DNA from 4 places in the Streptosporangium roseum DSM 43021 genome. Region 2 is predicted to be linked to each of the others. Evidence: riboswitches for the same ligand, from Rfam matches in the RefSeq annotation. Region 2 holds a riboswitch; each other region holds the start of a gene.
The links. A riboswitch is a leader RNA that binds a small molecule or an ion and turns the genes downstream of it on or off. The one in region 2 is predicted to bind cyclic di-AMP.

Region 1 (7,164 bases), 3.8 Mb from region 2:
CTCGGTGCGGGGCTTCGCGGCCGCCTTCGACGAGCCGATCGACATACTGGTCAACAATGCAGGAATTGGCATGATCCCCCGGCGGACCACCGCCGACGGCTTCGAGATGCAGTTCGGCACCAACCATCTGGGCCACTTCGCGCTGACCGGGCTGCTGCTGCCCCATCTGCTCGCCAGGCCGGGCGCCCGGGTCGTCACGGTCTCCAGCGACGCGCACAGCCTGGGCAGAATCGACTTCGACGACCTGGGGCTCGAACGCCGGTACGGACGGTTCTCGGCCTACGGCAGATCGAAGCTGGCCAACCTGCTGTTCACGCTGGAACTGCAGCGCCGGGCGGGGGACCGGCTGCTCAGCGTGGCCACCCACCCCGGCGCGACGGCCACCGGCATCATGAAGCTGGGCGTGCTCACCCGGCCGGCCGGCGCTCTCATGCGGCTGGCGCTCCAGTCTCCCGACAGGGGCGCGATCCCCTCCCTCTACGCCGCGACCTCTCCCGAGGTGACCGGAGGCCGGTTCATCGGTCCCGGCCCGAAGACCCTGACCCCTTCGCCCAAGGCGCTGGACGAGACGGTGGCCCGGCGGCTGTGGGAGGCGTCGGAGGAGCTCACAGGCGTACGATTCGAGACGATCACACAGCACTCGTAGCCCACCGGAGGCATCTTGCGGCTCGACCCCAGGCGAGAGCGGGCGATTCTCGACGCGACCATGGAACTGCTCTCCGAGGTCGGATTCGACCGCATGTCCGTCGACCAGATCGCCAGGCGCGCCAGCGCGAGCAAGGCCACGATCTACCGCCGCTGGCCGGGCAAGGAGGCCCTGGTCGTGGACCTGGTCTGCAACCATCTGGAGATCGACGTCGCACCGCCGCCCGACACGGGGTCGATGCGCGGCGACCTGGTGGCGGTGGTGGCCGGATTCTGCCGGACCCTGGAGCAGAAGCACGGCCTGGTCTTCGCGCTGGTCCCCGCCCTGCTCACCGCCCCCGGCCTGGCCGCCGCCCTGCGCGCGAACGTGCCGCGCCCCGACATCACCGGCACCGTCCCGCTCCTCGACCGCGCCCGCGAGCGGGGCGAGCTGCCGGGCGGGGCCGACCCCGGCGAGATCAGGAGGGTCACCGAGGCCCTGGTCTGGCACCGGCTCCTCATCACCGGAGAGCCGCTGGACGGCGCCTTCGCGGAGGAGACGGTCGACCGGGTGCTGCTGCCGCTGATCCGCGCCTGGTCCACCGCCACTCCCTGATCAAAATCAGGTGTTTTCGCAGGTAAAACGGGGTTAAGCCAAAAGATCTACGATGATGGCGAAACCGCGGGGCGGGGCGAGATCGGCCCGGCGGCTCCCCGCCGGCGCCGATGCCCGGAAACGCCCGCCCCACAGGCGTTTCCGGCTCCGCGCCCGCCGCCGGACGCGTCGCGAGGGATCTTGAGCGTGGCCAAGACTTCCCCCCGGATTCGGGCGTATTCCCAAGTCAGAGCAATGTGCCGGACTTGTAATCGTTTGTCCGGTTCACGTAGCTTCTACTCATTCCTGGTGAACGCCTAGGTCTAACCAGTCCTACGCATTGCCAACACATTGCCCGACCGTGCTTCATCCAAGCGGATCGTTCCGCCCGGTGATCACGGCCGCCGAATCCGCGAATCTCGCGGAACCGGGGAACCAACCGTTCTTGGGGTGAATCGGCGCCTCCGCGCGCCGTAGGGCACTTCCCAGCCCGAACCCGTCAGCTAACCCGGTAGGCGGAATGAGAAGCGAAGCAAGGAGTCACACCCCCGCATGGCCAAGAACCGCCTCACCCCCAAGACCCGTCACCTGACCCACCTCGTTCTGGGCGCCTCCATCGCTCTCGGTGGCGGCCTCGCAGCAGCCCCCTCCGCCCTGGCGGACACTCCCGGACAGGGCCACCTCAACCCCGCCCCCGCAGAGGTCGCCCAGCCCGTCAAGGCGAACAAGACCCCTCTCCAGATCGAGGCCGAGCGCCTGCCCAAGGTCACGGCCGCGCAGGTCCTGGACCTCGCCGCCAAGCAGGTCGGCATCTCCGAGAACGCCCAGGGCGGCGGGACCAAGTTCCAGTCCTGGTACGTGGCCTCCCCCCGGGCCAAGGAGACCGTCGCCCGTGACGGCGGCAGCCCGCGAGCCTACGCCAACGCCCCCTGGTGCGCGATGTTCGTCTCCTGGGTCGGCGAGCAGGCCGGCATCCGGCCCACCATGGGCTGGGACGCCTACACCGTCTCCCACGCCAAGTGGTTCAAGGACAACAAGCACTGGGGCACCACCGCCAAGCCCGGCGCCGTCGTCTACTTCGACTGGAACGGCGGCAAGAGCATCAGCGGCATCGACCACGTCGGCTTCGTGAAGAAGGACAACGGCGACGGCACGATCAGCACGATCGAGGGCAACACCGGAAACGGCAAGGTCGAGCACCGCGTCCGGCCCAAGTCCCAGGTCGTCGGCTACGGCTACCCGGTCTACGCGGGCTGATTCACACCGGCCGGTTCACCGGCCACCTGATGCACCGATCGCCGAAAGGGGTCCGGCTCACCGAGCCGGACCCCTTTCGGCGTTCCGCCCTCCCCGAACGGCCCCCTCCTCCCCTCCCGGTCATCCCTTCTCCCGCCTCCCGCACCCCGCTCCGGCCCCCTCTCCCCCGTTCCGGCCCCTCTCCCCCCTTCCGGTCCCCCTCTCGCGCAGGTCTCCCTCCGGCGCCTTTCCGGCCTCCTTTCCGCCGTCCGGAATTCGGCCCCCTCCAGCGCGACCGTTCCTCCGCGCCAGCCGCGCCGTACGGAATGTCCCGGAGTGTCCCCGTGTGATGGGAGCGCTCCCAAACACCTCTCTGAGAGGTTTGCCGAACTGTGTGTCCATTCGTCCACCCTCGGCGACCCGGATGTAACGGTTGAGTTTCGGCATATTGACGTCCTGGTTGCCTATCGTCCACTCTTCGTGGGAGCGCTCCCAAAGCACATTGAGGAACCACCCCATCGCCGATCGCGTTTGTCGGGGACCGATCCGCGATGTCACCTCCCATCGATTCGGGCGACCACCTGAGAGGGGTCCGGAATGTTGAACAACAAGCGGCAGGGCAAGCTCGCCGCGGTCGCGGTCATGGCTGCCACCGCCCTGGCGATCACTTCCTGCGGTTCGAGTGACGACGCCAAGCCCGCGGCCGGCGGCAGTTCCGCGCCGGCCGCCGCCGAGCCGGTGACCATCACCGTGCACACCTTCGGCGGCGGCGAGAACTTCGGCTACGACAAGGCCGTGGAGACGTGGAACGCCGCGCACCCGAACATCCAGGTCAAGTACCAGAACCTGACGGACCGTTTCGAGGACGTCTACCTGCCCCAGCTGCTCCAGCGCCTGCAGGCCGGCAGCGGCGCGGCCGACATCATCGCCCTGGACGAGGGCGCGATGGGCCTCATGAAGGCCCGTCCGCAGTTCTTCACCGACCTCGCCGCGTACGGGCTGGACAGCCGCAAGGCCGACTTCCCCGCGGCGAAGTGGGACAACGGCATCAACGCCGACAACAAGCTGTTCGCCCTGGGCACCGACATCGGCGGCATGACCATGTGCTACCGCGCGGACCTGTTCAAGAAGGCCGGCCTGCCCACCGAACGCGAGGAGGTCGGCAAGCTCTGGCCGGACTGGAACGCCTTCATGGAGGTCGGCAAGAAGTTCCAGGCCGCCAACCCCGGCAAGAGCGACCCCAAGTTCCTCGACGGCCCGAACACCCTCTACAACGTGATCCTGTCGCAGGAGGCGCCGAAGAACGGCAACGTCTCCTACTTCGACAAGAACAACCAGCTCGTCATCGAGAGCAACCCGGCCATCAAGACCTCCTTCGACACGGTGAAGAGCTTCAGCGAGGCCGGTCTGACCGCCAAGCTCGCCTCCTTCACCCCGCCGTGGAACGCCGCCATCAAGAAGGGCGGGTTCGCCGCGATGGGCTGCCCGGCCTGGATGCTCGGCGTGGTCTCCGGCGCGGCCGGTGACTCCAACAAGGGCAAGTGGGACGTCGCGGCGGTGCCCGGCGGCGCCGGCAACTGGGGCGGCTCCTACCTCGCGGTGCCCAAGCAGAGCAAGCACCCCAAGGAGGCCGCCGAGGTCCTGAACTACCTCACCGGCAAGGAGGGCCACGTCCTGGCCTTCCAGGAGGCCGCGGCCTTCCCGAGCTCCATCCCCGCGCAGCAGGACCCGGCGGTCAGCGAGCTGAAGAACGCGTTCTTCAACGACGCGCCCACCGGCCAGATCTTCGGCGCCTCGGTCAAGGACCTGCTCCCCACCTTCCTCGGTGAGAAGCACGCCCAGGTGAAGACCTCCGTGGAGAAGGTCCTGGAGGGCATGGACCAGGGCTCGGTCCCCTACGACCAGGCCTGGACCAAGTTCCTCGAGGCCGGCGTCAAGGCAGCGGGCTGATCCCCTTCCCGATCCGCACCGGCCCGGCGGCGGCCTCCCCGCCGCCGGGCCGGTCGCCTGCCCATCGCTGAAAGGCTGGACATGACCCTGCACGTCGACACTCCGGCTCCGGCCCGGCCAGGCCCCCGCCGGCCGTCCGGGCACCGGGGCTCGGGAAGGGGCGGCGGCGGACTCGCCAGGTTCGACCTCCGGGCGACTCCCTACTTCCTCGTCTCCCCCTACTTCCTGCTCTTCGCCGTCTTCGGCGTCTTCCCGCTCGGCTACACCCTCTGGGTGTCGCTGCACGACTGGGAGCTCGCCGGGGACAAGACCTTCGTCGGGATCGACAACTACGTCTCCCTGATCACCGACGAGGCCTTCTGGAACGCGGTGATCAACACGCTCGGCATGTTCGTCATGTCGACGGTCCCGCAGCTCGTCCTCGCCCTGATCCTCGCCAACGCGCTCAACAAGCGCATCCGGGGCCGGCTCTTCTTCCGCCTCGGCGTGCTGCTGCCGCTGATCACCTCCGTCGTCGCCGTCGCCGTCGTCTTCACCCAGCTCTACGGGCGCGACTACGGAATGATCAACTGGTTCCTCGGCCTCTTCGGCGTCGACGCGATCAACTGGCAGAACGAGAAGTGGTCCTCGTGGATCGCGATCTCCACGATGATCGACTGGCGCTGGACCGGCTACAACGCGATCATCCTGCTCGCCGCCATGCAGACCATCCCCAAGGACCTCTACGAGGCCGCGGCCATCGACGGCGCCACGGCGCGGCGGCAGTTCTGGCAGATCACCATCCCGATGCTGCGCCCGACGATCATCTTCACGGTGTTCATCTCGACCATCGGCGGCCTGACGCTGTTCACCGAACCGGTCATGTTCGACGGCAACCCGACGATGGCCGGCGGTGCCACCGGCCAGTACCAGACCGTGGCGATGTTCATCGTCAAGGAGGCGTTCCGCGACTTCGACTTCGGCTACGCCTCGGCCGCCGCCTGGCTGCTGTTCGCGCTGATCCTCATCGGCACGCTCATCAACTACTCCTTCACCCGCCGTATCGGGGGTTCCAAGTGACGGCGATCCAGACCCGGCGCCCCGCGCAGCCGGAGGCCCGCAACCGCATCTGGGACGCCGGCCCGCTGACGAAGGTCGTCCTCGCCGTCGCCCTCGTGCTGTCGGCCTTCCCGATCTACTACATGTTCATCATGGCCACGCGGACCAACGAGGAGGCGATCGACGTCCCGCCGCCGATGCTGCCCGGCGGGCACCTCGGTGAGAACGTCGAGCGGCTGCTGGCCACCGAGGACGCCTACTTCCTCACCGGCCTGGCCAACTCGGCCATCGTCTCGGTCACCGTGACCCTGTCGGTCGTGCTCATCTCCACCCTGGCCGGCTTCGCCTTCGCCAAGCTGCGTTTCAGGGGCAGCAAGATCCTGCTGGGCCTGATCCTGGTGACGATGATGGTCCCGCTCCAGCAGATGGGCGTGGTGCCGCTGTACGAGCTCATGGTCACCCTCGGCTGGACCGGCCAGCTCAAGGCGGTGATCCTGCCCTTCCTGGTCAACGGGTTCGGGGTCTTCATGATGACCCAGTACGCCACCCAGGCGGTGCCGGACGAGCTCGTCGAGGCGGCCCGGGTCGACGGCGCCTCCACCATGCGCATCTACGCGAACGTCATCCTGCCCGCGCTCCGTCCCGGCATGGCCGTACTGGCGCTGCTCGTCTTCATGCAGACCTGGAACGAGTTCATGTGGCCGTTGATCGTCCTGAACCCGGACAACCCCGTGGTGCAGACCTCGATCGCCGCGCTCAACCAGGCCCACGGCACCGACTACGTCATGTTGTTCACCGGCACGGCGGCCTCGGTCCTCCCCCTGTTCATCGTTTTCGTCGCGTTCGGTCGCCAGATCGTCGGCGGCCTCATGGAAGGTGCGGTCAAGGCATGACCACGCAAGAGACGCGGATTCAGACCCCGGATCTGGTGTTCCCGACAGGCTTCGTCTGGGGCGCGGCCACCTCCGCCTACCAGATCGAAGGCGCGGTCTCCGAGGACGGCCGCGGCCGATCCATCTGGGACACCTTCGTCCAGCAGCCCGGCCGGGTGGTCAACGGCGAGAACGCCGACGTCGCCATCGACCACTACCACCGTTACCGCGACGACGTCCGGATGATGGCCGACCTCGGCCTGGGCGCCTACCGGTTCTCCGTCTCCTGGCCCCGGATCCAGCCCGACGGCAGCGGCGCGATCAACTCCAAGGGCCTCGACTTCTACAGCCGGCTGGTCGACGAGCTGCTGGCGAGCGGCGTCGACCCGTGGGTGACGCTCTATCACTGGGACCTGCCGCAGGCCCTGGAGGACGCGGGCGGCTGGCCGTCACGGGAAACGTCGAAGCGCTTCGCCGACTACGCGGCGGCCGTACACGACGCGCTCGGCGACCGGGTCCGCAACTGGAGCACGATCAACGAGCCGTGGTGCGCGGCGTTCCTGGGATACGCCTCCGGTGAGCACGCCCCCGGGCGGCGCGAGCCGGCGCAGGCGGTGCGCGCCGCCCACCACCTCCTCCTCGCGCACGGCCTGGCCACCTCGGCCATGCGCGCCCAGCGGGCCGACAGCAGGATCGGCGGCAGCGTCAACCTCTACGCGATCTCGCCGCAGACCGGCTCCGAGGCCGACCAGGACGCCGCCCGCCGCATCGACGGCCTGCAGAACCGCTTCTTCCTGGACGCGCTGCTGAAGGGCGAGTACCCGGCCGACGTCCTGGAGGACCTCGCCG
Region 2 (7,164 bases):
TCGCCGCGGGCGGCGACCCCGAGGCCATGCAGCTTGACGAGGACTTCCTGACCGCCCTGGAATACGCGATGCCGCCCACCGGTGGCATGGGGCTCGGCGTGGACCGTCTCGTCATGGCCTTCACCGGCAAGAACATCCGCGAGACCATCCTGTTCCCGCTGGTCAAGCCGGCGGGCTGAGCCCGCGGGCAGCCGGTGCCGCGCGGCGGGAGACTCAGCTCTCCCCGCCGGGCGGCACCGACTTCCCACGCCGTGCCTCCGTACGGCGGTGCCGGGCCGGTCCGGCCGGACCCGGGTGCCGCCGTCGGAGGACGGCGGCACGAGCGCGTCCGCGCGGCGTGCGCCCACGGCGTGCGCTCACGCCTCCGCGGAGCCCGCGCACCGGGTGGCCGCGCTCCCACGGAGCCCGTACGGCGCGCGGGCGGAACGGGGGCGGAGGGACACTCCCCTGGAGGCCGGCGGCCCTTCAGGTGCCTCATGGCGGGTCTCCCGGCGTTGCCCACGGCCGGTCTCCCGGCGCGTCCGGTGCCCACGGCGGGTCTCCCGGCGCGTCCGGTGCCCATGACGGGTCTCCCGGCCCTTCAGTGCCTCACGGTGGCTCTCCCGGCGTGTCCGGTGCTTAGGGCGGGTCTCCCGGCGTGTTCACGAGGACCTCCCGGCGTGCTTACGGCCGGCCTCCCGGCATGCCGGCCGCGGGGGCTGCGGCGGGTTGGCGGCCGCCGGTCCGGGAGGGTGGGCGAGTCCGGCCGTAAGCCAGCGCAGCGCCTCGGCGAACAGTTCGGACGGCACCGCGGCGCGGTCGACGCGGCGCTGCGTGACGAGCCCTTCGAGGAGCCCGATGATCGCGGTCGAGACGGCGACCGGGTCGTGCGCGGCGCAGTGCGGGGCCACCAGGCGGGCGACGGCCGTACGGGGAGCCCGCCAGTGGGCCGCCAGACGGTCGAGCAATTCCGGACGGGTCAGCGCGTAGCGCAGAAACTCCATTTCCAGTGTGCTCCATACCGTGTGGCGATCGGCGATCTCGGCCAGATACTCACCGAGCGCGGCGAAAACGGTCTGGTCCTCCTCCCATTGGGAGGCGATTTCCTCGACGCTGTCAAGGCGGTGGGCGGCGTGCTCGTCGAAGAGAGTGAGGAACAACTCATCTTTCCCGGCGAAATGGGAGTAGAGGGCACCGACCGTGTGGCCCGCCCTGGAGGCGATCTCGTCGACGGAGGCCCCAGCGAAACCTTGTTCTGCGATGACTTCGGCGGCCGCGGCCAGCAGGCGGTTGCGGGTGCGCGCCTTGGCTTGGCCGCGACTTAACCGCAAAGGCACCGACATATCATGAGTACTTCACGTAGCGCCCGCTATGTCAATAGCGCTCGCCGCCTCTATGAAGAGGGGAACTTGACGACCTTTGAACAAGGCGTTTACCGTTCCTGACGGGCGACATTGATATCCAACATACTCACGCCTGAGTTCCAGTGCGGGGGGAGCGACTCTAGATGGCATATCCAGAAGTGGATTCCCGTCGCGGCGACAGCCTCCTGGGCATGGGCGAGATCGGTCTCAGTGACGAAGATCTCGTGCTCCTGGCAGAGCTTGCCAAGGGCGTCACCGTGGACCGGGTGGGTCGTCGCCTCGACATCAGCGGCCGGACCGTCCGGCGCAGGCTCCGCGGAATCTGCGACCGCATCGGCGTCGCCACGGCGATCGAAGCCGTGGCCTGGGCGGCTCGCCGCCGCCTGATCTAGCCGCGGGGTCCGTCGCCCGGTCTGTCCTGGTCGCGCGCTCCGCCGCGGTCCGACCGGATCGGGTGGTCCGCGGTCTGTCGTGGCCGCGTGGTCCGTCGCACTCCGATCCGATCGGACGGTCCACCGTCCGGTCTGGTCGGGCGGACCTTCGCCCGTCTGACCGGACGGTCCGCCCGTCTGATCGGGCGGGCCTTCGCCCTCCGGTTCAGTCCGCGACCCGCACGCCACCGGCGAAGGGCCGGTTGTCGATCGAGGCGATGTGGATGACGTCGCCGGTCCGGGGCGCGTGGACCATCAGGCCGGCGCCGATGTAGATGCCGACGTGGTGCAGGTCGTTGTAGAAGAAGACGAGGTCACCGGGGCGCAGCTCGTCCCTGGAGATGTGGGTGCCCGCGGTCCACTGGTCACCGGTGTAGTGCGGCAGGCTGATGCCGACCTTCTGGTAGGCCCACATGACCAGGCCGGAGCAGTCGAAGGAGTTGGGGCCCTCGGCGCCCCAGACATACGGCTTGAGCTGCTGGGAGAGTGCCCAGCGGGCGGCCTCGGCGGCCTTGCCGCTGCCGACGATCGGCACGCTGATCTTCACCCGGCTGCCCCGGCTGTTGGACTTGGCCCGGCTGCGCACCTCGCTGAACAGGTCGCTCTCGACCTTGTCGACGAGCCCTTCGATCTTGGTGCGCTTGGTGCCGATCTCCGACAGGAGGTCCTTGACCTCGGTGGTCCGGGCCTTGGCGCTGGCCTGCGCCCGCTCGGCGGCCTCGATCGCCCGGGCGACCTGGGCGACCTCCTCGCTCTGCTGCTGCTGGAGGGCGTAGTTCGTGGTGGCCTGGTCGAGGAAGGTGTCGGGATCGGTCGGCTGGCTGAAGACCATGGCGGCGCCCAGACCTCCCGACATGTAGGAGCTCTGCGCGAGGAGGGTGGCCTTGGCGCGCCGGGACGCCAGCTCGGACTCGCTGACGGCGAGGGTCTTCTTGGCGCTCGCGGCGGCGCGCTGCGCCTGCTTGAGCTTGACGCGCTCGCCGTTGTACTGCTCGGTGAGCGTTTCGATGTCGGTGTGCAGCTTCTCGACCTGCTTGGCCAGCTCCGGAAGGCTGGGCTTCGGGTCGGCGGTGGCCGCGACGACAGGGGTGCCGAGGGTCAGGGAGGCGAAGGCCAGTCCGATGAGCGCCATCCGGCGGGTGAGTCCACGCGGGGCGTGTTCTCGACGGCGGGCATGTCTGCCCGTGTTTTTCCCCCCACGGTCACGCGTGCGCTTCACCAACAGGCTCCTCTCTCGGCCGCCTACCGGGTTAGCTGACGGGTTCGGGCCGGAGGTAGCCCTACCGAGGGTGCGGGGGCACCTCGGATTCACCCCAGGGGACTAAAGGGTGGGTCCCCGGTTCCCCGGGTCCGGGGATTCGGCGGTTCAGCGCTTTAACGTCGCTGACATCGAGCACGGACATTAGTGCAATTGGAGGTTCATGCTCAACCAGAACTACAAACTCGGTAGAGCTTTCACAACCGGAATGTCACAAGAAGATCACACATCTCCATGATCAACATGTGCATTACGCTGGTTTTATGTGCTCTCGGTCAAGGGGAGGTGGAGGTCTTCGCAGCTCCAGGACCATGCGAAAGGCGAGTTTTGGCCCGTCACCGGCGCCCGCGGCCCAGCGTCATGGCGTGACTACCATCTGTCATCTGTTGGCCGTGGGGCGTGAGTTAAGGGTGAGCCGTAATTCGCGCGTGCCGAGGACGTACGCTGATCGGTTATGGAGCAGGTTGCGGAGCATTCCCCCACCCCGGCCGTTCGCGACACCGAGATCGCGGGACGACGCGCAGTGGCCGGGGGCGGAGACGTGGACGCGGAACGGGACCCGCGGGACCGCCCGGCGGACGCGGCGGAGGCCGCGGCCGAGATCACGGTACGGCGCGCCCGCACTCCGGACGTGCGCGCCATCCGGCGGCTCGTCGACACCTACGGGGGAGCCGGCCCGCGCCTTCTGGAGAAGGCCACGGTCACCCTGTACGAGGACATCCAGGAATTCTGGGTGGCCGAGCGGGCGGGCGCCGTCGTGGGCTGCGGGGCGCTGCACGTGCTCTGGGAGGACCTCGCCGAGATCCGCACCGTCGCCGTCGACCCCGCCTGCCGAGGGCTGGGCATCGGCCACCGGATCGTCTCGGAGCTCATCCGCACCGCCGGCGGGCTCGGGCTCCGGCGGGTCTTCTGCCTCACTTTCGAGGTCGGCTTCTTCGCCCGGCACGGCTTCCGTGAGATCCAGGGCACGCCCGTCGCACCGGAGGTCTACGCCGAACTTCTCGCCTCATATGACGAGGGCGTCGCGGAGTTCCTCGACCTGGAGCACGTCAAGCCGAACACCTTGGGAAACACCCGAATGCTGCTCCACCTGACCCGGGATCGCGACTGACGTGACCTTGACGGTTACCGATCAGAAAGATGACTGTTGATACCTATGTCGATACCTTGTGCTGCAGCAAGCATGTGAGTCTCACGTATGCCACATGCGCCGTCGAAGTAGTGAGGTGACGCGGTGAGCACCGGACAGCCGCCGTATCAGGATGATCCCGACCGCGATCGCACACCGTCGGGGCAGCCAGAGTACGGACAGCACAATGCGGGTCGAGCCCCTGGCGAACATGACCCTGACATGACAATTGTGGGATATCGATCGGAGACCTCACAGCCGCACACCGGTCCGGGCCAGACCCAGCCCGGTTACGGGCAGCAGGGGTACGGCCAGCAGCCGGGTTACGGGCAGCAGCAGGGCTACGGTCAGCAGGGGACCGGCGCCTACGGGCAGCAGCCGGCCTACGGCCAGCAGCCCTCCCAGGAGCAGTCCCCCTACGGCCAGCCTTCCCAAGAGCAGTCGCCTTACGGGCAGCAGGCCTCCCAGCCGGGCTACGGCCAGCAGCCGGGTTACGGGCAGCAGCAGGGCTACGGTCAGCAGGGGACCGGCGCCTACGGGCAGCAGCCGGCCTACGGCCAGCAGCCCTCCCAGGAGCAGTCCCCCTACGGCCAGCAGGCCTCCCAGCCGGGTTACGGGCAGCAGCAGGGCTACGGTCAGCAGGGGACCGGCGCCTACGGGCAGCAGCCGGCCTACGGCCAGCAGCCCTCCCAGGAGCAGTCCCCCTACGGCCAGCCTTCCCAGGAGCAGTCGCCTTACGGTCAGCAGCCTTCCCAGGAGCAGTCGCCCTACGGGCAGCAGGCCTCCCAGCCGGGTTACGGCCAGCAGCAGGGTTACGGTCAGCAGGGGACCGGCGCCTACGGGCAGCAGCCGGCCTACGGCCAGCAGCCCTCCCAGGAGCAGTCCCCCTACGGCCAGCCCTCCCAGCCGGGCTACGGCCAGCAGCAGGCCTACGGTCAGCAGCAGGCGTACGGCCAGCAGCAGGCGTACGGCCAGCAGCAGGCCTACGGCCAGCAGGTCCCCGCCTACGGCCAGGGGTACGCGCCGCAGGGCGCGATGCCCCCGGGTGTGCCCGCGCCGCTCGCGGAGTGGTGGCAGCGTCTGGTGGCCCGCATCATCGACCTCCTGATCGTCGGCATCCCCGCGGGCATCCTCGGCTTCGTGGTCTCGCTGCCGTTCGCGCCGTCGTTCGATCCGGCAACCTACGCCGTCAGCGGCAGCGCCGCCCTCTCGACGCTGGTGAGCTCGCTCATCATCGCTCTGGCCCTCATCGGCTACGAGATCTTCATGCTGGGGCGCAACGGCACCACGCTCGGCAAGCAGATCATGGGCATCAGGGTCGTCCGGCTGGGTGGCCAGCTCGCCGGCGGCATCGACACGGGCAGCGCGGCCAAGCGGGCCCTCGTGCTGTTCGGCTCCTACATCATCAACGCGTTCGCCGGCCTCCTGGGCTGGCTCGGCCTGCTGGTGAATTTCGTGGTGGGCATTTTCCTGCTGGTGGACGTGCTGTGGCCGTTGTGGGACAAGCCCCTGCAGCAGGCTCTGCACGACAAGGTGGCCGGGACGGTCGTCGTCAAGACCAAGTAGTTCCGTGAATATCGGGGCCGGCGGGATGAACCGCCGGTCCCGATTTCATGCGCGGGTGAGAAAAACAGGCGTCGTAACGGTGTTCGGCCGCAGTGCGATGGAAGCGCAAACCCATACGCGCCGCCGGGAGGAACGTTATGGCAGCCTCCCCGGGCCCCGCCGCCGACAATCCCGGTCAACCGGCGCCCCCATCGCCCGCGAGAGGCTATGAGAGGCCAATGGGCGGCCGGTCGCCGCCGCCGAGAGTTCCCGGACCGGCGGCCGAATGGCGGGAGCGCCCGCCCGCCGTCATCGCCGGCGGTTCCGTCTCCGTGACGCTCTACCGGATTCTCTCCTTCTACGCGCGCCTTCCGCACCCGTCTTCTCGGCCCGCCTTCTACGCCGCCTTCCGGGCCATCCGTCCGGTGGGCGAAGGCGTTCTCGCCGATCCGGGGCCGGGCTCCGCGGTGTTGCCGGGGTTGTTGGCACGCCTGATCGCGTTTGGTGGTTATACGGGCTACGACTATGTCCCGCATGCCGGAGGCGGACGTACTCTTGGTAAGAAAGCGATGAAGATCCGCCTTGTTCCCTACGATGGTGTTGCGCCGCGAGCCGCCGGCCCGATGAAGCGGGCAGCTCTCCAACCGGGTGTTCTCATCACGGCGGGCATTCCGTGGTGAAGCTCGGGGAAGCGGTCCTCGGCTCCGGGGTAAGTCCGTTCGTCCTTGTCCACAGGCTCTTTGAGCAGGGGCTTCGCGGCCGGATGGCGGGGGCGCGGGGTTCCGGGACCCGGAGCGGCATTGGTTTTCCGGCAAAGTTGATCATCGCGTGATCGCTCTGTCGGTTTTTTCCGAGCAGCTTTACGGAGTGCAACCGGTAAGACGGCTGGAGAGAAGCATTAAGGTAGTGAAGGGCCGACATGGCCGCCCCGGTGACGTGCGCTGCTCGACGGTGACGCTATGGTCATGTGTGGGTGGATCCAGAGTGATCGAGCGAGCCCCCGGCGCGGCCGGGGATGCCGCCGCCAAAAATTCCATGGTCCCCAGAATGTCATCCCCGGTACGGAGCGAGGACGAATGAGCGACGTATTGTCCGCGTTGATACCTCCAGCGGTCGTCGGCGGGGCCTTCATCTACGGAGTGGTCAAGCTTCTTCGTAGTGAAGCCGCCGGCCGCCGTCCGGCAAAACGGCGGGATCGGGCTGAGTCGCAGAACAGCTGATCCACTCGCCGTCTGGGTTCCCGGCGAGAATCGCCGGGCTCCCGGAATTGCCGCTCTCCGATTGCGGGTATATGTTTAGCTAGCGAATGAAACAATACTCCGCGAAAGGATTGCGTAGATGGCCAAGCAGATCCAGGAGATTCTCATCGACGACCTCGATGGGGGCGAGGCCAATGAGACTGTCGCCTTCGCGATTGACGGCACCAGCTATGAGATTGACCTGAGTGACGTAAACGCG
Region 3 (7,164 bases), 1.2 Mb from region 2:
AGGACCAGGGCGGTGGTCACCATCGCGGAGCCGTCGCCCGGCGAGAGGGTCGCCAGCAGGCCGAACCCGGCCGCCAGCACGATCAACCCGGCGACCGTCAGGGGCCGGTTGCCGATCTTCTGCCCCAGGGTGGCGCCGACGGCGTTGACCACGATCACGACCAGCGCCATCGGCGCCAGGGCCAGGCCGGCCTGGGTGGGCGAGTATCCGAGCACGAACTGCAGATACTGGGGAAGCGCCAGCAGCAGCCCGCCGTTGCCGACCTGCACCAGCATGAGGGACAGGCTGCCTCCGCTGAAGTTGCGGTCGCGGAAGAGGCCGAGCGGGACCATCGGGTACGGCGTGCGCAGCTCCCAGATCACGAATCCCGCCAGGCCGATCACTGCCACGGCGAGCGCGACCAGGGTGCCCGGGTGGGCCAGGCCGTGCTGCGGAAGCGCGATGACCGTCCAGACCAGGGCGGACAGGCCGGCCATGGACAGGATCGCGCCGAGCGGGTCGGCCCTGCGCCAGGGTCCTCTGGACTCCGGCATCCACGCGATGGCGGCGGTGACCGCCACGATCACGACCGGAACGTTGATCAGGAACACCGAGCCCCACCAGAAGTGGGAGATGAGCGCGCCGCCCACGACCGGGCCGCCGACCACGCCGACCATGAGCACCGCGCTCCAGATCGACATCGCCCTGCGCCGTTCGGCGTCGTCGAACACGGTGATGAGGATCGACAGCGTGCTCGGCATGACCAGGGCGCCGCCGACTCCCATCAGGACGCGGCCCGCGATCAGCTGTCCCGGGCCGGCGGCATAGGTGGCCAGCAGCGAGGCGGCTCCGAAGATCACAAGGCCGATGATCATTACGCGCCGCCGGCCGTACCGGTCCGACAGGCTGCCCGCGGTGAGCAGCAGACCGGCGAAGACCAGGATGTATCCGTCGATGATCCACTGAATGTCCTGGGTGCTCGCCCCCAGGTCCTCGGTGAGCGGCGGGATCGCCACGGTGAGCACGGCGTTGTCGACGACCAGCGCCAATGTGCTGAGGCAGAGCACGGCGAGGATGAGCCAGCGCCGGGGGTGACGATCCATCACTCCTCCTTCTTGTACGGCGTTCGGGATTGATGAACACCGTACAGTTAAAACTGCACAGTGTTCAACCCCTGGACGCTGTGCAAGGAGGGGCTTCGCTCGACATGTTGCTTGAACGCTGTACATTCACGCGTACGACGTGCAATTCCGTCCGACCAAAGGAGGCCCGCATGTCAGCCGACGAATCGCCGCTCCCCTCGGTGTGGACCCGGCCGCGCAGGCAACGGCGCGAACAGCCGGCGCTGAGCCGGGAGCAGATCGTGTCCGAGGCCCTCAAGCTGCTCGACGGCGAGGGGATCGACGCCCTGAGCATGCGGCGCCTCGGTGGCCGGCTGGGCGCCGTGGCCACCGCGATCTACTGGCACGTGGCCAACAAGGACGAGCTGATCGAACTGGTCGTGGACGAGGTCTACAGCGAAATGCGGGTGCCGGACGTCGAAGATCCGGCCGACTGGCGGGCGGCCGCCGTCGGCTGCGCCCGCAGCATGCGGTCGGTGATCCTCCGCCATCCCTGGATGGTCTCCGTGCTCGACGAGGTGGGGCTGGCCTACCTGGGGCCGAACATGATGCGGCAGTCCGACCGCATGCTCGCCGTGTTCGAGGCGGCGGGCTTCGCGCTGAGAGAGGCCGACCAGGCCGTGCAGACGGTTGCCGCGTACGTCCTGGGGACGGCGACCAGCGAAGCCGCGATGCTCACGAAGCTCGCCGGTGGCGCCCGGAGCGAGCGGGACGTGGTGGAGGACCTGTGGCCGGCCGCCGAGGCGGCCGCGCTGGCGTATCCGAGGCTGCGGGAGCTGTACGCGACCTACCGGGGCGAGGACCCGGAGAAGAACCGGGAGGAGACCTTCGCCTACGGGCTCGAGCGAGTCCTCGACGGCCTCCAGGCCCGCCTCGGCCCGGCGGGCGGTTCCGCCGGCTGAGGGGCCCCGGGGGCGCCACGGGTGGAGCGGCCCGCGGCGTCCCCGGGGCCCCCGGTGCTCAGGCGGTGGCCTCGAGCATCGTGGGGGCGGGTTCGGCCGCGCGCTTGGCCTGCTCGACGGAGAGCTTGACGCCCGCGGGGTCGGGGCGGACGCCGCCGACGAAGCTGCTGCGGCGCCAGGCGTTGAGCTTCTCCTCCTTGACCACGTCGCCGCTCTGCGGGGCGTGCACCATGTAGCCGGGCTTGCTGATCATGCCGACATGGCCGAGGCCGTGGAAGAAGACCAGGTCGCCGGGCTTGAGGTTCTTCCAGGCGATCTTCTTGGAGAACGCGCGGTACTGGTCGGCGGCGACGCGGGGCAGCTTGATCCCGGCGGCGCCGTAGGCGCGGAGCATCAGGCCGGAGCAGTCGAAGCCGCCGCGGCCGGTGCCGCCCCAGACGTACGGGGTGCCGCGCTGGGCCATGGCCCACTTCAGGGCCTTCTTCCAAGCGGGCTTGGGGGCCTGCTCGGCGAGGATCTCCTTGAGCTTGGGGCCGGTGAGCGTCGTGGCCTCAGGCGAGGGGGCGGGGGAGGGGGCGGGGGCGGGAGTGTCGGCCTGCGCGAGGGACGGGGTCGCGAACACGGTGGTGCCGGCGACGAGAAGGGTCAGGACGCGGGGGTAAATCTTGCCGGACAGGATGGTTCCTTCCATAAGGCCGGCCGGGTTAGCTGTCGGGCTCGGGCGTGGAGGCCGCCCTACAGCGCGGGAAGCGCTGATTCGCCCCAAGGGATCCCGTTGAAGGCGGCCCAGGGCATGGCTCCGCCGTGCGAAGCGAGATGTCCTGGACGGCCGTGGATCCCAGATGGTGGTTCCCCGGCTCCGCGCAGGCCGAAAGGGGGACGGCCGGTGCGGATTAGGCGTCGGTTCGAATGGAGAGGACCATAACCAAAGTTAACGAAAGGGTCAATACGTCGCAAAACCGGACAAAGCGATCACGCGTCCCGGACGCGCTGAAATGTCCGATGGGTGAGATCGGTGTTCGATTACCGAGACGGACCGGTAAGGTGCCTGCATGGATTCGCGCAACATTCGCCTGGCAGTCATCCCCGGGGACGGGATCGGAGTCGAGGTCGTCACCGAGGCCCTGAAGGTCCTCGAAGCGGTCGGCACGAAGGTGGAGACCACCACCTACGACCTCGGCGCCAAGCGGTATCACAAGACCGGTGAGACCCTTCCCGACGCGGTCCTGGACGAGCTGCGCGGATACGACGCGATCCTGCTCGGTGCGATCGGCGACCCCAGCGTGCCCCCGGGCATCCTGGAGCGCGACCTGCTGCTCAAGCTCCGCTTCGAGCTCGACCACTACGTGAACCTCCGCCCGGTCAAGCTCTTCCCCGGCGTCGAGACCCCGTTGGGCAAGGCCCGTCCCGAGGACATCGACATGATCGTCGTCCGCGAGGGCACCGAGAGCCTCTACGCGGGAGCCGGTGGCGTGCTGCGCCGGGGCACCCCGCACGAGGTCGCCACGCAGGAGTCGCTGAACACCGCCTTCGGCGTCGAGCGGGTCGTCCGCTACGCCTTCGACAAGGCGCTCAGCCGGCCGCGCAAGAAGCTGACGCTGGTCCACAAGACCAACGTGCTCACCTACGCCGGTGACCTCTGGGCCCGCACCTTCGACCGGGTCAGCCTGGAATACCCCGACGTCACGACCGACTACTGCCACGTCGACGCCGCCTCGATGTTCTTCGTCACACAGCCGGAGCGCTTCGACGTGATCGTCACCGACAACCTCTTCGGCGACATCATCACCGACATCGGCGCCGCCGTCGCCGGCGGCATCGGCCTGGCGGCCAGCGGCAACGTCAACCCCGACCGCACCGCGCCGAGCATGTTCGAGCCGGTCCACGGCAGCGCCCCCGACATCGCGGGGCAGGGCAAGGCCGACCCGACCGCGACGATCTTGTCGGTCGCCATGCTCCTGGACCACCTCGGCCTGACCGCCGAGGCCGCCAAGGTCGAGCAGGCCGTGGCCGACGACCTCGTCGAGCGGCTGACCGGCTGGGCCGGCCGGACCACCCACGAGATCGGCGACGACATCACCGCCCGAGTAACCGGCTGACCAAGCCGCCTCCCCGATCCCAGACGCGCCCGGCGGCTCATGTGAGCCGCCGGGCGCGTCTTCGTTTACCCCGGCAGTGCCGGGTTTCGACATGGATGCAGTAGTTTCCCGTTACCCGGTCCATCGCAGAATGGACTCACGGGCAGACCGCCACAAGAGAAGGATCTCCGTCATGACCACCGCTCAGAAGCTCAGCTTCGACGTGCAGCTCTCCGACCACGCTCGCACCGCAGCCGAGCGTGAGCGGGTACTGGCGGATCCCGGATTCGGGCAGACCTTCACCGATCACATGATCTCGATCGACTACACCGAGGGGGAGGGCTGGCACGACGCGCGGCTCATGCCGTACGGCCCGCTGAGCCTGGATCCGGCGACGGCGGTCTTCCACTACGCGCAGGAGCTCTTCGAGGGCCTGAAGGCCTACCGCCAGGAGGGCGGCGCGATCGCGTCTTTCCGCCCCTACGCCAACGCCGCCCGGTTCAACCTGTCGGCGGCGCGGATGGCCATGCCGGAGCTGCCCGAGGAGACGTTCGTCGAGTCGCTGGAGCTCCTCGTCCAGACCGACCGCGAGTGGGTCCCCACGACCCCGGGCCACAGCCTCTACCTGCGTCCCTTCATGATCGCCACGCAGCCCGCCCTCGGCGTCAACTACCCTTCCCGGACCTACCGCTACATGGTGATCGCCTCCCCGGCGGCCGCCTACTTCGGCGCGGGCAGGCCCGTCTCGGTCTGGCTGTCCACCGAATACACCCGCGCCGCCCCCGGTGGCACCGGCTTCGCCAAGTGCGGCGGCAACTACGCGGCGGCCTTCGTCGCCCAGCGCCAGGCCGTCGAGCAGGGCTGTGACCAGGTGGTCTGGCTCGACGCGAGCGAGCACCGCTACGTCGAGGAGATGGGCGGGATGAACCTGTTCTTCGTCTACGGCGACCGCCTGCTCACTCCGGCCCTCACCGGCACGCTCCTGCCCGGCATCACCCGCGACTCGATCCTCTCCCTCGCCTCCGACCTGGGCCTGACCGCTGAGGAGGGGCGCCTGTCGATCGAGGAGTGGCAGTCGGGCGCCGAGTCCGGCGAGCTCACCGAGGTCTTCGCCTGCGGCACCGCGGCGGTCGTGACCCCGGTCGGCTCGGTCAAGGGCGCCGACCGCGCCTGGACGATCGGCGACGGCACCCAGGGCCCCGTCACCTCCAGGATCCGCGAGGAACTGGTCGGCATCCAGTACGGCTCCCGCCCCGACGCGCACAGCTGGGTCCACAAGATCTGCTGACCCGGACACGAGAAGAGCCCGGCCTCCCACCTGGCCGGGCTCTCCTCGCGGGAAGTCCTACGTCCCGGGCAGACCGTCGGTGTCGATGGTCAAGTTCCACGGCTCCGGCAGGTCGAGAGAGCCGCCGAGCTTGACGATGACCTCTCGCTGGTACCCCTTCTGGCTGGGGCGGCTGAGGAGCCGCACCTGCTCGTCGAAGGCGTCGACGACGAGATAGAGCGGCACGCCCGCCTGTGCGCAGCCCTGCGGCTTGATGACGTGATCGTCGTTGCTGCTGCTCGGGGAGACCACCTCCACCACGAGTAGGGTGACGTCGCCGTAGACCTCGTTCTTGTCCCACATCCTGGGATTGGGTGGCACGACGGTGAGATCAGGGCGGTATCGATCGGCCTGTGGGCCCAGGTGGAGCTTGATGTCGGGCCAGATCTTCCAGCCCCGCTCGGTCACGATGCCGACGAGCTGGGTGATGAGCCAGAAGACGATGTCGTTGTGGCTGTCGGTTGGCAACTCCCTCACCACGATCCGGCCGTTGATGAGCTCGACGCGCCGGTCGGGCAGACTTTCGCACATCTCAGGCAGCCGTCTCGCGAGCTCGTCGCGGAGATCCTCATGCGGTGGATCCGCGGTCGGTCGATCCAGAACTTTGGCCATGGTCTCATCTTCCCCTCCGCGCGGGTGGGCGCAACGTGTTTGACACGCAACTCAAAGTAACCGTAAAGATTTGCGTCCGCCCGCGATTCGGGGAACTTCTCGTCAGTGCTTTCGAATCATGGTGAGCCCGTCGGCGATGGGGAGCATCAGCGAGGTGACGCGGCCGTCGGCCATGACCATGTCGTTGAACTCGCGGATGGCGCGGGTGTCGTCGTCGTCGACAGTGGGGTCGGCGACGTGCCCGTTCCACAGGGTGTTGTCGACGAGGATCAGGCCGCCCGGGACCAGGCGGGACAGCAGGATCTCGTAGTAGACGGGATAGCCGGCCTTGTCGGCGTCGATGAACGCCAGGTCCACCTCCTGTCCGGCGGGCAGCTCCTCCAGGCGCTCGGCGGCCGGGCCGATCCTGAGCTCGACGCGGTCGGCGACCCCGGCCTTGTCCCAGTAGCGCTGGGCGATCGCCGTCCACTCCTCGCTGATGTCGAAGCAGGTCAGCCTGCCGCCGGGGGCCAGGCCCCGGGCGAGGCAGATGGCGGAGTAGCCGGTGAAGGTGCCCACCTCCACCGCGTTCCGCGCCCGGCTGAGCTGTGTGATCATCGTGAGGAACGGCCCCTGGTCGGGGGCGAGCTGCATGACCGCCCTGTCGCCGGTGGCCTCGCGGGTCTCCATGGCGAGCGCGTCGAGGACGTCGTCCGGCTGGGTGGTGTGCGCGATCAGGTATTGCCCGATGGCCGGAGCCAGATAGGTCGCCTTCATGCGGGCCATTCTCGTCACCGACGGCCGATCCGCGGCAGAGGCTCGCGCGGGAACCGGCGAGCCGTACATCTCGGATCCTGAGATCGATGTGTCAAATGGTGTCAGCGTATGGCAGACTCCGAAGCATCATGTTCTACGGTCTGCTCATTATCGGCAGGCGCGCTGGCTGAAAAGGGACACCGCCAGCGCGCAGACCTCTCACGTCCGTGAGGGGTTTTTTTGTTTCTCAGAGCCGGATGAGCGCGCGGCGAATCATCGAACCCGCGACAGGAGACTGACATGCCCGACGACCGCTTCCATGTGTACGACACCACGCTCCGTGACGGTGCCCAGCAGGAGGGCCTCAACCTCACGGTGGTCGACAAGCTGGCCATCGCGCGCCACCTGGA
Region 4 (7,164 bases), 3.2 Mb from region 2:
TGGGGCCAGGCCCGCAGCAGGACGTCCTGCCCCTTGCGCGGCACCAGCCGGGACAGGCAGACCACGACCGGCCGGTCCCCCAGCCCCAGCGCCGCGCGGACCTGTCCGGCGCCGGCCTCCGGCCGGAACAGGCCGGTGTCGACGCCGGGCGCGAGCCGTACCAGCTTGCCGCCGGGGATCACCCGGGCCAGCCGCTGCCTGGTGTACTCCCCCAGGTAGGTGACCACGTCGGCGTGGCCGCCGATCCTGGCCAGCAGGCGGCGGGCCAGCGGGACCTGCGCCCAGGAGGCCTCGTGGCCGTGGGTGATCATGACGATGCGGTCCGCGCCGGCGGCCCGCATCCTGGGCGCGAGCAGCCCGAGCGGGGCCGCCGCCCCGAACACCACGGTGTCGCACTTGAACTCGGCGACCAGCTCCGCGGCCCGGCGGGCGACCGCGCGGGTGGGCAGCATCAGCGAGGTGGGGTGCCGCACGACCGGGTACGGCTGCCGCGCGTCGAACGCCTCGCAGCCGGGCCACCGCGGGGCGTAGACGACCACCGAGTCCGGCGGGCGGCCGGCGGCGAGACCGTGCACGAACGACTGGATGCCGCCCGCCCGGGGCGGGAAGTCGTTGGTGACGACCAGCGCGCGGTTCACGGCTCCCGCATGCCGTTCAGCAGGGCCCAGGAGCGCGCCATGGAGATGCGCTGCGGCGCCGTGGGGTGGGAGACGTAGAGGAAGTATTCGAAGGCGTCCGGCGACAGGTCCGAGATGTTGGTGACCGACAGCCGTCTCTGCATGGACACGAACGCGGCCGGATCCCTGGTCAGGTCCAGCGCGTGCGCGTCGGCGCGGGCCTCGATGTGCCTGCTGACCAGGTTCTGCGCCGGCCCGGACAGGACCGTGGCCAGGCTCAGCAGCCCCATGACCAGACCCACCGCCTTCGGGTCGGCCACCGAGGCGATCCCGGTGCGCCGCCGTACGGGCCGCCAGGACGTCACCAGGTAGAGCAGGCACGCCCCGCAGGCCGCGCCCAGGGCGCCGACGAGCGTGCCGTACAGCACGTCGCCGGCCTTGGCGTGGCCCAGCTCGTGCGCGACCACCAGCTCGACCTCGTCGGCGGGGGCCCTGAGCAGCGTGTCGTAGACCACGATCCTGCGGGTCGCGCCGAAGCCGGAGACGTAGGCGTTGAGCGCGGTGGTCCGTCGGGAGGCGTCGGCGACGAGGACGTCCTCGACGGGCACGCCGTCGCGGGCGGCCATGCCGAGCAGGTCGTCGCGGAGCTGCCCGGCGGGCATCGGCGTGAAGTCGTTGAAGACCGGCTCGATCAGCACGGGGTAGGCGAAGGAGGCGGCCACGGTCAGCGCGAACGCGCCGGCGGCGGCGGGGATCCACCAGCGCCGGTAGCGGCGCGCCAGCGCGACCACCGCGAGCACCATGATCGCGGTCAGCCCGGTCCTGATGCCGATGTTCTTGGCCCGGTCGGCCGCCCAGGCCGGCCAGTTCTGGGTGGACAGGCCGAACTCGCGCAGGTAGGTCTCCGACCACATGCCCAGCGGCCAGCGGAGGATCTCCACCGCCACCGACAGGACGAGGATGCCCAGCAGCACCCGCAGCCACCACGGCCCCCTCAACCGGCCGAGCAGCCGCGCGCCCAGCGGGGTGCTCACCAGGACCCCGGCCACCACCAGGGTCAGGCCGAGCGACAGGTAGGCGGGCACGCTGACCGCGGCGTCGAAGGCCTCGGAGCGTGCGATCTGGTCGGGGGTGAAGTCACGGGTCGGATCCGGCGGGACGGACGGGGCGGCGGCGGGCAGAGCCCGCCAGGGCGTGGTGAACGCCACGATCGCCAGCGTGGCCGCGCCGAGGGCGGCCAGCGCCCACCCCGCCACCCGGATGCCCGGGAGCGCCTCCGCCGTGGTCGTCGTCATCGGGACCCTCCCCGCAGGCGCGTCGCAGGCCCCGGGGAGACCGGAGGCGTGCCCGCCGTGGCCCGCGCCATGATGATCCCTCCGGAGACCGGAGGCGTGTCCGTCGTGGTCCGCGTCAACCCAGTTCCCTCCGGAGGTGGTCACGCCAGGCGGCGGTGAGCTCCGCCCGCGACAGGCCCAGCGCGCTGCCGACATCGCTACCGTAGAGCCTCACCAGCGCCTTCTCACCGAAGCGCTCCGCGATGTAGCGGCAGGCGAGCCACGCCTCCTCGTAGGCCTGCGCCAGCCGCGGGGCGCCGGGGGCGAAGTCGGCGGCTCCGGGGAGCCGGGCGGGCAGGGTGCCCGCGCGCACCTCCGCTGCCAGCTCGGCGGCGGCCTCGCGGACCCCGATCCCGGCGTCGCGGTATCCCACGTAGTCGGCGAACCCCTCCGACAGCCACATCGGCACCCGGCCGCCGCGGGTCGCGCCGGTGGCCACGTGGGTGAGCTCGTGCGTGATCACCACGTCCCGGCCGGCCGCGCTGAGCCTCGCGTAGCCCGACGGAAGGACGATCACCCTGTCGGCGGTGGCCATCGCGGCCAGCCCTCCCGTGCTCCCGGCACCCGCGAGCGCCGCCGCCTCCGCGTCGGTGGCGGGAAAGAGGATCACCGGCCGGACCGGTCCCCAGATCCGCCCGACGGTACGGCGGGCACGGTCGGCCCTCGACGCCAGATCGCGGAGATCGGCGAGCGGGACGCGGTGGCCGATCACGACGGAGTGCTCCCCGCGGACCACGGTCGCGGCCCCCGGCCAGAGGCCGCGCGTATCCTGCGGGAGCGGCCCCGCCCCGGCGGTCAGGCCGGCGCTCATCAGCGCCAGCATCCCGGTGAGCACGGCGCGGCGCCCTCTCCGGACGGACATATGAGCTGATGTTACTCGACCGGCATGGAGCGGCCCCGTCCATCCGCGGAGGATGGACGGGGCCGATTCGCTCGGGGTCAGCCGCCGGGACGGACCGCTCCGGCGAAGGAGGACTTGTAGTACCCCTTCAGCTTCACGATCCGGACCGTCTTGCCGCTGCTCGGCGAGTGGACCATCTTGCCCTTGCCGACATACATGCCCACGTGGCCCTTGCCGTAGAAGAACATCAGGTCACCGGGGCGCAGGCTGCTCCACGAGACCTTCTTCCTGACGGCGCGGTACTGGCTGTGCGTGATCCGGGGGAGGGAGACGCCGGCCTTGCGCCACGCGTACTGGACGAGCCCGGAGCAGTCGAACGAGCCGGGGCCGGAGGCTCCCCACCGGTACGGATCGCCGATCTGCTTCGTGGCCGCCGAGACGGCCTTGTGTGCCTTCACCTTCTGTCGTGCGACCTTGCTCGTCCGGGTGGTCTTGGCCTTCGCCGTACTCTCGGCCTTCGCCGTGCTCTTGGCCTGGACCGCGACCACGATGTCCGTCGTCGCCTGTGCCGCCGTGGATCCCAGCACGACCGCTCCGGACGAGGCGGTCAGGGTGAGTGCGGCACCGCCGAGGGAAAGGCGGGCAAGGCGCGACAGACGGGGGTTACGCAGGGTGGTAGACAGGATTTCTCCTTGGGGCTTCCACTGATGCCTACCGGGTTAGCTGACGGATTCGGGCGGGGAAGTCGCCCTACGGCATGAAATATGCCGATTCACCCCTGGCCATACCTTGAGGGCCCTTGGGTCCCCGGTTCCATGCCTCCTGGCTGCACGGATTCGGCAGGCCGCCGCGATGGGGTCCAACCCCTCAGGGGAGCGGCGGCCAATTGGATTTTCTGCGGAATGCCTGACCTTCGGGCAGGCATTCGGCGCGGCGACATGGCTTGCCACCGCGACGCCAGAAGGTACTCCGATCACCAAATTTCAGCAAAGCTATGCCAGGGAAATGGAGATCGACAAGCACCCCGCCCGGTTCCGTAATCCCTGCGTGATAGGCGGTTCCGTTATTTTTTTATGACCCTCGTCACATTATTATGATCATCATCCGAAGGCCGTCACTTCTGTAACATTCGTCACACTGCATTCGATCTTCAATTCCTCCGTCCCACCGGGTCGCCGTACCAGGACTCGCAGGCGTTGCCCGCCTCCGCGGGCACCGCGCCGGGCTGGAGGTACCGGCCGAACGCCGGATCGTACAGGCGGCCGCCCAGCCGGACGGTCCCGTCGAGGGTCTCCGCGGGGCTCCGCGTGCCGCCCAGCCAGCCGTACCGCCGGATCTCCGACCGCGCCACGCCGTACTCGTCGTAGTCGAGCACCGTCGCGGTCCCGGTCTCCGGCTCCAGCTCGGTGCCCACGTCGCCGTGGATGGTGGTGGGCTGCAGGCGGGCCGGCCCCTCCCTGCCGACGACCCTGGCGCCGCCCGGCGGCGTCGTAGATCGAGCGGGTGGACAGCAGCTCGGCGCGCTCGGGCGCGTCGAACCGGGTGATGGTGAGCTCGGCGAGACGGTAGCTGTCCTTGCCGAGTGCCGGCGCCCGGTTGTGCGCGGTGAGCTCGCGCACCACGCGGCCGTACCGGTCGTACTCGGCGACGGACAGATGGCCGCCGGGGACGAGGGCGCCGACCGCCCGGCCGTTCTCAGCGAGGGAGCAGCGCGTCCCGCATCACGCCCGCCAGCCAGTCGCGGAAGGAGTCGGCGGGCCAGTCGCACCGCTGCACCATGGCGCTGTAATGGGCGGGGTCGTTGAGGAGCCACATGACGTCGACGGCCCGCTCCCCGTCGAGTCCCGGCCGCAAGGGCCCCGTCGACCGCAGGCGCTCGACCACCATGCGCGCCCCCGCGCGGCGGTTGGCCTGCAGCGTGTCCCACAGCTCGGTCACCTCGGGCGCCGCGTCCGCGGCCCGGCGGACGGTCTCGAAGAGCGCCGCCGCGCGCCCCCCGATGAGCACGCACACCTGCGCGTAGGCGTCGAGGACGGCGGCCTGCGTGGTCGCGTCCCAGACGGGCTTGAACCACGGCCGGTCGGCCACCGGGACGGGGGCGTCGTCACCGGCGAGGGCCTGGTCGAGCACCTCGCGCAGCAGCGCCGGCTTGGAGCCGAAGGCGGCGAAGACGGTCGGGCGCGCGACACCGGCGGCGACGGCGATGTCGGCCAGGGAGGTGGCCACGTAGCCGTTCGCGACGAACAGCTCGCCGGCCGCCGCGACGATCGCCTGGCGCGTGCGCCGCGTGCCGTCCTCACGGAGGCGGGACTGGTAGCGCCTTTTCGGCTCCTGATCCTTGACCACATTCAGCACGCTATCGTTATATTGACCATACCGATGTCTATCGAAAAACGGGGAGGCACGGCAGCGCCGACGCCTGCCCGCACCCGCGACCACCAGCGCGGCCACACCGCGTTCGGCGGCCGGCCGCGTGTCCCCCCTCACGGACAGAACGCCCGCACGGGACAGAACGCCTGGCCCACGGGCACAGGCGCCCGCGACGTCCCCGGAGTGCAGCCGTACCGCGTCACCGTGGCCGGGGACCGCCCACGCCTGGCCCACGGACGGGGCCGCCCACGGCGTCCCCCGCACGGGCACGGCCTCACCGCCCGCCCACGGCGTCCCCCGCACGGGCACGGCCTCACCGCCTGCACCCTCGGCGAGGCGGCCGGCGGGCACTGCGCTTCCGGAATCGCGCGATTGCGATTATCCTGACCCGTCCGCTTACGCGCTGTTCTGCGAGGTGCCGCTTGGCCGCCCCGGTCTCCGCCGAGACTCTGCACTATCCATCCGGGTCGCTGGTGATACTCACCGGACTGCCCGGCGCGGGCAAGAGCACCCTCCTGGACCGGCTGTACCAGCTGCGGGGCACCGAGACCCGGCCGGTGACGATCAGCGCGGTGCGAGTGATCGACTCACGGCAGTCCCGCAACCTGTGGGCTCGCCGCCTCGCCTCGGCGCCCAAGCGGATCCGCACCCCGATCGTGCACGCCACCCACGTCTGGCGCATCGCCCGAGCCGTGGCGGACGGCCGCTCCGTCGTCGCCCACAACCGGGGGACGTGGCCTCACATGCTGTACGGCTTCGCCTGGCTCGCCCGCCGCTCGGGCGGCGAGTTCCACCTCATCATGCTCGACGTGGATCCCCAGACCGCCCGTGCGGGCCAGCGCGCCCGCGGCAGGGTCGTGGCCGACGCCACCTTCGCGCGCCATTGCCGCCGCTGGCGCGTGCTCGTCGCCCACGCCCGCACCGGTACCCTCCCCCCGGCCTCCAGCGTCACCGTCCTGGGCCGAGCCTCCGCGGATCTCCTCCAGGCCATCCACTTCGACAGGTGACCCGGCGCGGGCCATCCGCTCCGGCAGACGCCCCTGTACGGCCATCCGCTCCGGCGGACGAGCCCGCGGGGGGAAACCGGACGGCGAAATCGAGCCGCCCCCGGACGGCGCGCTCGTCTCCACCACGCCGGGCACGTCACCTCCACCACCCGGACACGTCACCTCCCTCCTTCCCCAGGCACGTCACCTCCACCCTTGGGCACGTCACCGGCCTCGGCGGAGCCTTCGCCGGCCTCGGCCACGAGGCGGCCGCCTTCATGACCGGACACGACGGGCGCGAACCGACCTCGGGCACGAACCGACGACGGGCACGAACCAACCTCGGGCACGAACCGGCCTCGGGCGCGAAATGCTTCTGCAGGCGAGGTGCAAGGGGTCCGGGGTCAGATGGTCACCGCGCGGCGGACCGGGTCCGCGCACGCCGCCACTCTCCCCGGGAGGCTCCCTTGGTCACTCAGGCCGTTCTCGTCTTTCTCGCCCTGGTCCTCGTGCTGCTCCTCGTCCTGCTCATCGTCTCGACCTACAACGGCCTGGTCCGCAAGCGCAGCGCGGTGGACGACGCCTGGGCCCGGATCGACGTGCAGCTCAAGCACCGTCACGAGCTCGTCCCCGACCTGGTGGAGACCGTGAAGGGCCACGCCGCCCACGAGCGGCAGGCCCTGGAAGCGGTGCTCGCCACGCGCGCCCAGGCGATCAGCGCCCAGACCCGTGCCGAGCGGGCGACCGCCGAGAACACGCTGTCCGGGGCGCTGCGAAAGCTGTTCGAGGTGGCCGAATCCCTTCCCGGCCTGAAGGCCGACCAGAACTTCATCGAACTGCGGGAGGAACTGGCCGCCGTCGAGAACCGGATCGCCTCCTCCCGGCAGCACCACAACGACGCCGTTCTCATCTACAACAGCGTGATCCAGATGGTCCCGGCCAACATCGTGGCGGGCGTGACCGGCTTCGCGCGGCGCGAGTACTTCCGGGCACCGGATGAGGACTGCGGCCGGGTC

Region 1: linked by a shared signal. The riboswitch ahead of SROS_RS16045 (CHAP domain-containing protein) and the one ahead of SROS_RS54155 (C40 family peptidase) in region 2 are both predicted to bind cyclic di-AMP.
Region 3: linked by a shared signal. The riboswitch ahead of SROS_RS51850 (C40 family peptidase) and the one ahead of SROS_RS54155 (C40 family peptidase) in region 2 are both predicted to bind cyclic di-AMP.
Region 4: linked by a shared signal. The riboswitch ahead of SROS_RS13035 (C40 family peptidase) and the one ahead of SROS_RS54155 (C40 family peptidase) in region 2 are both predicted to bind cyclic di-AMP.

Annotation. Positions count from the first base shown of each region.
Region 1 covers NC_013595.1:3,600,108-3,607,271, reverse strand. The annotation lists gene SROS_RS16055 (oxidoreductase) at 1-646, shown strand, start outside; gene SROS_RS16050 (TetR/AcrR family transcriptional regulator) at 662-1,240, shown strand; cyclic di-AMP (ydaO/yuaA leader) riboswitch at 1,612-1,751, shown strand; gene SROS_RS16045 (CHAP domain-containing protein) at 1,772-2,476, shown strand; gene SROS_RS16040 (ABC transporter substrate-binding protein) at 3,053-4,405, shown strand; gene SROS_RS16035 (carbohydrate ABC transporter permease) at 4,487-5,464, shown strand; gene SROS_RS16030 (carbohydrate ABC transporter permease) at 5,461-6,336, shown strand; gene SROS_RS16025 (GH1 family beta-glucosidase) at 6,333-7,164, shown strand, end outside.
Region 2 covers NC_013595.1:10,092,982-10,100,145, reverse strand. The annotation lists gene lysX (bifunctional lysylphosphatidylglycerol synthetase/lysine--tRNA ligase LysX) at 1-179, shown strand, start outside; gene SROS_RS46770 (TetR/AcrR family transcriptional regulator) at 642-1,316, opposite strand; gene SROS_RS44195 (LuxR C-terminal-related transcriptional regulator) at 1,535-1,735, shown strand; gene SROS_RS54155 (C40 family peptidase) at 1,941-2,906, opposite strand; cyclic di-AMP (ydaO/yuaA leader) riboswitch at 2,999-3,148, opposite strand; gene SROS_RS44185 (amino-acid N-acetyltransferase) at 3,634-4,143, shown strand; gene SROS_RS46765 (RDD family protein) at 4,384-5,727, shown strand; gene SROS_RS50555 (hypothetical protein) at 6,039-6,386, shown strand; gene SROS_RS44175 (histone-like nucleoid-structuring protein Lsr2) at 7,045-7,164, shown strand, end outside.
Region 3 covers NC_013595.1:8,849,405-8,856,568, reverse strand. The annotation lists gene SROS_RS38795 (MFS transporter) at 1-1,082, opposite strand, end outside; gene SROS_RS38790 (TetR/AcrR family transcriptional regulator) at 1,253-2,002, shown strand; gene SROS_RS51850 (C40 family peptidase) at 2,061-2,693, opposite strand; cyclic di-AMP (ydaO/yuaA leader) riboswitch at 2,681-2,897, opposite strand; gene SROS_RS38780 (3-isopropylmalate dehydrogenase) at 3,055-4,101, shown strand; gene SROS_RS38775 (branched-chain amino acid aminotransferase) at 4,274-5,368, shown strand; gene SROS_RS46565 (Uma2 family endonuclease) at 5,426-6,019, opposite strand; gene SROS_RS38765 (O-methyltransferase) at 6,122-6,784, opposite strand; gene cimA (citramalate synthase) at 7,055-7,164, shown strand, end outside.
Region 4 covers NC_013595.1:2,925,160-2,932,323, reverse strand. The annotation lists gene SROS_RS13050 (glycosyltransferase family 4 protein) at 1-638, opposite strand, end outside; gene SROS_RS13045 (M48 family metallopeptidase) at 635-1,912, opposite strand; gene SROS_RS13040 (hypothetical protein) at 2,028-2,813, opposite strand; gene SROS_RS13035 (C40 family peptidase) at 2,891-3,379, opposite strand; cyclic di-AMP (ydaO/yuaA leader) riboswitch at 3,486-3,644, opposite strand; gene SROS_RS49495 (hypothetical protein) at 3,645-3,869, shown strand; gene SROS_RS13030 (hypothetical protein) at 3,943-4,206, opposite strand; gene SROS_RS13025 (TetR/AcrR family transcriptional regulator) at 4,488-5,147, opposite strand; gene SROS_RS13020 (AAA family ATPase) at 5,585-6,169, shown strand; gene SROS_RS13015 (LemA family protein) at 6,616-7,164, shown strand, end outside.